DNA from 2 places in the Ammoniphilus soli genome. Region 2 is predicted to be linked to the other one. Evidence: a T-box and tRNA genes for the amino acid it is inferred to sense, from the RefSeq annotation. Region 2 holds a T-box; the other holds one or more tRNA genes.
The links. A T-box is a leader RNA that pairs with one kind of tRNA and senses whether it is charged. The one in region 2 lies ahead of leuS (leucine--tRNA ligase), so its partner is inferred to be a tRNA-Leu.
Positions count from the first base shown of each region.

Region 1 (4,016 bases), on a different contig from region 2:
CGGCAAGGGGCTCGGAAAGATTCTCGAAGATGACTTGCGCTTCAAGACCTGGAATGAAGTGAAGATTCCTCATTCCCAAGCCGTGGTGCTGTGCATGATGGATACCAGCGGGAGTATGGGAAGGTTTGAAAAGGATATTGCGAGGACGACCTTTTTTTGGATTTCTAGGTTTCTCCGTCAGAATTACAAAAATGTTGAAATTGTTTTTATCGCCCATCACACCCATGCCAAGGTGGTCTCTGAGGAACATTTCTTCACCAAAGGGGAAATGGGAGGCACCGTCTGCTCCTCTGCCTATAAGCTAGCGATGGAGCTGATCAGGACAAAATATTCGCCGAGCCGCTATAATATCTATCCGATTCACTTCTCGGATGGGGACAACCTGCCCTCCGACAATGATGAGTGCACCCAAATCATTCAAAAGATGATGGAAGTCACTAACTTTTTCGCTTATGGTGAAATCAATCAGCATCACCGCATGTCCACCTTGGGGGATGTCTTTAAGGGCATCAATCACCCTAAGCTGCGAACATCCGTGATTTATGAGAGGAAGGATATTCTAGGCGCCTTGAAGACCTTCTTTTCTGAAGCTGAGGAACAGGAGCTGATCAGCTAATGGATACATTGGAGCGCGCTATCGAGGAAATTACGGAAATAGCAAAAGGCTTCGGCTTGGATTTCTATCCGATGCGCTACGAAATTTGCCCGCCGGAAATCATTTATACGTTTGGGGCCTATGGCATGCCAACTCGCTACAACCACTGGAGCTTCGGAAAATCCTTTCATAAAATGAAGCTTCAGTATGATTTGGGCATGAGCAAAATCTATGAACTCGTTATCAATTCCAATCCATGCTATGCCTTTTTGCTGGATTCCAATACGCTGATTCAAAATAAACTCATTGTGGCCCACGTCTTGGCTCACTGTGATTTTTTCAAGAATAACGCTCATTTTGCCCACACGAATAGGAATATGGTAGACAGCATGGCAGCAAGCGCTGACCGCATACGCCAATATGAAAAGAAATACGGCCGTTCCAAGGTCGAAGCTTTCCTGGATGCTGCCATGGCAATTTCCGAGCATATCGATCCTTATTCCGATCGAATCAAAAAAGCCAATCCTAAAGAAAAGCTGATTAAACCCAAAAACCTGCTGGCTTATGAAGACTTATGGGACTTGGAGCCCGCTGTTGGCGATGGGCAGCAGGCAACAGCCGCAGCAGTTCCGGCCGGCAGCGGAACAGGAACCGGTTATCGTTCGATCAAGGACATTTTAAAGGAACATCGTGCTCAGAAAGCGGATACGCAGCGCGAACAGATCATGGAACCGGAAAAAGATATCCTTCTATATATCATGAACAACAGCAGCCATCTCGAAGATTGGCAGCGGGATATCCTAACCATTGTCAGGGATGAAATGCTCTATTTCTGGCCGCAGATTGAAACGAAAATCATGAATGAAGGCTGGGCTTCCTTCTGGCATACAAGGATCCTGAGGGAAATGGATTTGACAGATGTCGAAACCATCGAATTTGCCAAGCTTAACGCTTCGGTCATTCAGCCCTCAACCACTCAACTCAATCCCTACTATCTAGGGCTCAAGATCTTTGAGGATATCGAAAAGCGCTTCGGGCGCGATCGCATGTTTGAAGTAAGGGAGGTAGAATCTGATGTCAGCTTTATCCGAAATTACCTGAACCAGGACCTGGTCAAGGAAATGGATATGTATACCTTCGGGAAGGTCGGCAGCGACTATGTCGTCAATAGCAAGGAATGGGAAAAGGTCCGGGACACTCTGGTCGAAAGCCGCATCAACGGCGGGTTTCCATACATCACTGTAGTGCATGCCGACAGGGAGCTTTTTTTGCACCATCATTTTGAAGGCGTGGAGCTCGATATTCGCTACTTGGAGAAAACCCTGCCCTTTGTCTATCAGTTGTGGGGAAGGTCTGTCCATCTTGAAACCAAGCTTGAAGAAAGAAACGTTCTATTTTCCTATGATGGTGAAAAAGTCCATCGGAAATTTATCTGAGAAGGTTGTCTTTGGGGGAGTTTCCCAAAGACGGCCTTTACTTCTTTTCCACTTCTTTCAGATCCGCATGTGTCAATGGCTGCTTGTCTTTAATGGGTATTACGCTGACTTGTCCCTCTGGTTCAAGGAAGGCCATTTCCACGTCTGCTAGCCTGGTTATCCCCTTCAGCCTTAGCTCCTCCATCAGGTTATTGTACGTCAGCCTCGAGTGCTGCAAGCCTTTCTGATCAATCTTTCCGTGATCAATCAGTTTGATCGGCTCTCCTATAGCCATCTTGGCAAACCAGCGACTCTTCACAGTAAGGTAGGCGGTAAACCGCTGCAAAAAGACTAGTGATGCAACAGCGACAGTGGCTTTATAGATATTCAATGAATCGTCTGCCAGCGGCGCTCCCATTAGAGCCCCCAGAGCGATCACCACCACCAGGTCAAAAGCAGTCAGCCTTCCGACTGCCTGATTCCCCATAATTCGGAATCCGGTAAGAACAATGATGAATATAGCCAAGCTCTTGAACATGACCGTTATATATTCCACTCAAATCACCTCAGGGATAGAGTGTTCCTTCTTCTAGAATTTATGCTACCAAGCGGACAGCAAAATCTAGACAAATCGTTGTTTAAAAACATTTTATTTATAAAATTTTCACTTTTCTCCTACTTTGATTTAAGTATATATAAAATCATGAATATTAAAAAAGGTTTATCCCGTAATTATCGAGATAAACCTTATAAAAGCTTATGTAACTTATAACACCTGCTGTGCCCTCTACGAAGACACGGATGTGATTCCAGCAGGAAGTATCTCGACGCAGTGGGAATCACGTCATTTGGTGCACCCTCCCGGGTACAACGATATCATTTCGGCAAGAAGAACATTCGACGTAGTTGAAATGATAATATATGGTGCGGTCGGCGAGACTCGAACTCGCACGATCATACGACCACTACCCCCTCAAGATAGCGTGTCTGCCAATTCCACCACGACCGCATGAATATCACAAAAATACGTTGGAGGGAGTACCCGGATTTGAACCGGGGAATAAAGGTTTTGCAGACCTGTGCCTTACCACTTGGCTATACTCCCAAATTAAATGGGGCGATCGATGGGAATCGAACCCACGAATGTCGGAGCCACAATCCGATGCGTTAACCACTTCGCCACGACCGCCATTGAAAATTTAATGTTAACAAATAATATATTATCTTTTTTTGATCTACAAGTCAAGATCCATTTAACCGATCACCTTTACAACTCGGGTTGTGCGTACATTTCTCTTGCAAGCTGAACAATAATAATCCCAAATTTCCACCATTCCTCTATCCGTCCAATCGTATCGGGGACCGTCAGCTTCAAATTCTCTTGTTTCCTTACAAATATAACAAAACATTTCTTTCGAAACCGTAAGCATTCTACCCCCCCTTTTGATAAGGGTCTATTTCAGATATATACAAGAGTTCTGAATGAAATATACTGAAATCTTTTTATATTTTTACGAGGGATAAATCGGTAGGATTGTTTCTGCCGGATATGCGAAAAAATCAACTTAGGCATATTTCACGAACATTTTTGATATCAATAGAATTCCATTTTCATGACAAAAAGACCCCTATTTTCAGGGTCTTCCCTTTAAGAATGCGATCTAAGTCATGAATATTATGACGGCAGTAATATCGATACGCTAATTCTCGAGTATAATCGAATTCTACTCCCTTTTCAAAAAATTATTCTTATTGAGGGGGGATCTCTACTAGATTTGATGCCTGCTGCTGATTCACTCCCAACACTAGCGAAAGTTCGCTGATCAACATCTGCTGGGCATGATTCAGCATGGATTTGTCCGCCTGGTTAAGCTTCTTGTTCTTACTTAATGACCTAAGGTCGCGAATGACCTTCGCTCCTTCATAAATATCTCCGCTCTTCATCTTATCAATATTCATCCGTTGCTTTTGCTGTCGTTGGTAAACAGTGGTGTCAGACCCATTTT
Region 1 is NZ_JBEGDL010000001.1:160,694-164,709, reverse strand. It holds gene yhbH (sporulation protein YhbH) at 1-616, shown strand, start outside; gene ABLT31_RS00870 (SpoVR family protein) at 616-2,031, shown strand; gene ABLT31_RS00865 (DUF421 domain-containing protein) at 2,069-2,566, opposite strand; tRNA gene ABLT31_RS00860 (tRNA-Leu) at 2,933-3,019, opposite strand; tRNA gene ABLT31_RS00855 (tRNA-Cys) at 3,041-3,115, opposite strand; tRNA gene ABLT31_RS00850 (tRNA-His) at 3,124-3,199, opposite strand; gene ABLT31_RS00845 (hypothetical protein) at 3,264-3,440, opposite strand; gene ABLT31_RS00840 (CarD family transcriptional regulator) at 3,760-4,016, opposite strand, start outside.
Region 1: it has a tRNA-Leu gene. The T-box ahead of leuS (leucine--tRNA ligase) is inferred to sense a tRNA for this amino acid. The anticodon was not compared.

Region 2 (4,016 bases):
ATAAAGAATAGGGAAACAAGAACTAACATCCAGATCATAATAAATGATCCAAATAGGGAAGACATTATTAAACACCACTTTCTGCAAAATTCTTATATGTATTTTAGGAAAACTTGGCGATTGCCATTCCCTATCCGTCATCTTTTTTTTTTTTGATTTCTAGATAGGGAAAACGCTACAAGTTTCCTCTTCCTGTCACTATATAAACGAAGGCACCACAATGACAGGCAAAAAAGATTACCCAGCACCAAGGGTGGGGCAGCGCGTATCCTCTTCTGATTCCGGGGGAGAACATTCTTCACATACATTTAACTCAATACGATGGACATCGCCCTGCTTTAATTTTCCGCATACAAGGCAGTAATACGTATGCAATGTAATCCTCTCCCTTCACTGATATTTAAAAATTATATCACAAATCGGCGAATTTCAGAAGGGGAGAGATACCTATCCGTACTAATTTCCTGTAACGGCTGCTTCGAAAATGATGCCAATTTTCTCGGAATGAGTAATGGAATACCGTATTCCTGTATGAATGATCTGTCGATCTTGCTTTACTTTATCGGAATCTGGCATAGGACCTAGCTTTACGACTAAATCTGCCTTTTCACCCTCGGCTAACTGCGGTTGAACAGTGGATATGGTTTGTTCAATCAGCTTAGGAACCGCTTCCTCGTCGCTGCCCATCATCATGACCCTTTGCACATTGCCATCTTTCGCCAAGAATCCTACGAGCTTAAGCTCATCCGTGAAATAGTGAGTAAATGACTTATTCTTCCCATTCTCCACGATCGTTGGGTCAGGCAAGTTCTGTTTTCCGGATTGATTCCACTGATCGGAAAACTCAGAAGCCGTCATCCCAAAAGATGAAGCAGCAGGCCTAGCTTCGCCTTGGAATATCCAGTAACATAAGATAGAAAGCAAGACAATGGAAGCTACAGACAAATAAACCGGTTTGCTGCTTTTTGTCGCCTGTGAACTTTCTTTCTTCCCATTATTGACAAATCGGTCATCGGGCTTATAATGATCGAGCTGTTGCTGGATCAGGCGTACAAAGTTGGCCCCAGTTGCAGGTACTTTATTTATGATTATTTTATTGCTAGAGACATCCATCAGGATACTCCCCATCCGATTTCCATCCTGAAATTCAATGGATGATTTGTAGGTAATCGAAAATAGGGCAGCAAAAGGAAAAGGAGTCCAGGAACGCGTATCCACAAAAATAATCCGATGGTTCGTGGCCACCATAATTCCATTTGTTTCCTGGTAAGAACCCAGTGTAACAACCCGAAGCTCTTCACCTTTTAATAAAATATTAGGCAAAGCTCGTATCTCCGCCCGAATGGCGAGCTTTATTCCTTCCTTCGGTTCTAGCCTCAAGATATTCGCTTTAATTTCTTCAAGACTCAGCATTGGAACTTCTCCTCCCGGAACCTCTCTTGTCTTTCTCCTATTTTAGCAATTGCGGATAGAGATTCCTATCCTTGAGTCCAAGGCAATTTCTTATGTCAGCTACCGGGCTGAAGGAGAAGAAGAAGAAAAAGAGGGGAGAAGCCCTCTTCTTTTGGATCATTCAAGCTTTTAAGACCTTCCTAAATGCATGTCAGCCGGTTCATCATGGGTCTCTCCCAGCTCATCTACGCGCATAAACCCAATCGTATCGTTCGTGGCAAAGGTTTTTCCTTGGGCTTGCCGTTCAGCTTCTTGTTCAGTCATTTCTACTTTTCCCGCTTGGATATCTGGCATGTCATCTCCTCCTTTCTTTCCCTTAATAGTATTTGCACTCTTTGTGTTTAAAACCAAGAGGAATTGACGATAAATATATACATCATGGAAAAACTTATATTGACAGGTTTATTAAAAAAACAATAAAATGTATCTATTAGTTTTTAATACATTATTTTCTCAATAGCGATGACGAGGAATAGTACGTGTGACCGAAGCATGCAGAGAGTTGACGGATGGTGCGAGTCAACGCAGAGGACAGGGAACTCACCTCGGAGCTGCAGGATTGAACTCTAGTAAATCCTGCCGTTAGCCTACGTTAAGGGTGGAAAGTGAGTACATTGTACTAATTAGGGTGGTACCGCGGGAGAATCAGCCTCTCGTCCCTAGCATTAAGCTAAGGATGGGGGGTTTTTTATTATTTGTTTATCAATCAACGTTTACTGGAGGTAGCTATGAGTACGGAACAAGCAAATTCCCCTACGACTTACAATCACCGTCAAATTGAAAAAAAATGGCAGCAATATTGGGAGGAAAACAAAACCTTTAAGCTGGTGGAGCAACCCGATAAGCCAAAATTCTATGCGCTGGACATGTTTCCTTACCCATCGGGAGCAGGGCTCCACGTTGGGCATCCAGAAGGATATACGGCTACAGACATTGTATCCCGTTACAAGCGCATGAAAGGCTATCAGGTTCTTCATCCCATGGGCTGGGATGCCTTCGGTTTGCCTGCGGAACAGCATGCCCTGGATACAGGTCAACACCCTCGCGAGATAACGAAGAAAAACATCGACAACTTTCGTCGACAAATAAAATCATTGGGATTCTCTTATGATTGGGACAGGGAGATCTCCACTACCGATCCTTCTTACTACAAATGGACGCAATGGATTTTCCTTCAGTTGTACAAGAGAGGGTTAGCGTATGTAGATGAAATTCCTGTAAATTGGTGCCCGGCATTAGGGACAGTTCTCGCTAACGAAGAAGTCATTGATGGCAAAAGTGAACGCGGAGGACATCCTGTTGTTCGCAAACCGATGAGACAGTGGGTATTGAGGATTACCGCTTACGCTGAAAGATTGCTTGAAGACTTAGAGGAGCTGGATTGGTCTGAAAGCATTAAGGATATGCAACGGAATTGGATCGGGAAATCCGAAGGTGCAGAGCTCGATTTCCCCATCGATGGACATGAAGGCACTTTAAGCGTCTTTACAACGCGTCCTGATACGCTTTTTGGCGCTACATACTGTGTGGTGGCTCCAGAACATAGACTGGTAGCAGAGATCACTACTCCTGAACAAAAAGAAGCGGTTGAAGCTTATCTTGAACAAGCGTCCAGAAAAAGTGACCTTGAGAGAACAGACTTGGCCAAAGATAAAACTGGCGTCTTTACGGGTGCCTATGCTATTAACCCTGTGAACGGAGCTAAATTGCCTATTTGGGTAGCCGATTATGTTCTAGTGAGTTATGGAACCGGAGCGATTATGGCAGTCCCTGGCCACGATCAGAGAGACTGGGAGTTTGCGAAAAAGTTCGATCTTCCGATCATTGAGGTTGTATCCGGCGGAAATGTGGAAGAAGAAGCTTATACCGGTGACGGACCACACGTCAATTCAGGCATCGTCAATGGTTTAAACAACAAAGAAGCGATCTCTCAAATGATTAGCTGGCTGGAGGAAAATAACAAGGGGAAAAAGAAAGTAACTTACCGTCTTAGAGACTGGCTGTTCAGCAGACAGCGTTACTGGGGTGAACCGATCCCTATTCTTCATCTGGAAGACGGCAGCATGAAACCGGTACCTGAGGATCAATTACCGCTTGTTTTGCCGGAAACGGATGCCATCCGCCCTTCCGGTACGGGAGAGTCCCCATTGGCTAATATCGAAGAATGGGTTAATACGGTCGATCCCGAAACCGGCATGAAGGCAAGAAGAGAAACGAACACCATGCCACAATGGGCTGGAAGCTGCTGGTACTACCTGCGCTATATTGACCCGCACAACGATGAGGAAATCTGTTCAAAGGAAAAGCAGCAAACCTGGCTTCCTGTAGATCTCTATATCGGCGGGGCAGAGCATGCTGTACTGCATTTGCTTTATGCGCGTTTCTGGCACAAGGTTCTTTATGATCTTGGCGTGGTTCATACGAAGGAACCTTTCCAAAAGCTTGTAAACCAAGGGATGATCTTGGGCGAGAATAACGAAAAAATGAGTAAATCTCGCGGCAATGTCGTAAATCCGGACGATATTGTGAATGATTTCGGTGCAGATACACTACGGATCTACGAA
Region 2 is NZ_JBEGDL010000003.1:187,324-191,339, forward strand. It holds gene ABLT31_RS08430 (DUF2621 family protein) at 1-65, opposite strand, end outside; gene ABLT31_RS08435 (hypothetical protein) at 457-1,413, opposite strand; gene ABLT31_RS08440 (hypothetical protein) at 1,582-1,746, opposite strand; T-box leader at 1,906-2,116, shown strand; gene leuS (leucine--tRNA ligase) at 2,181-4,016, shown strand, end outside.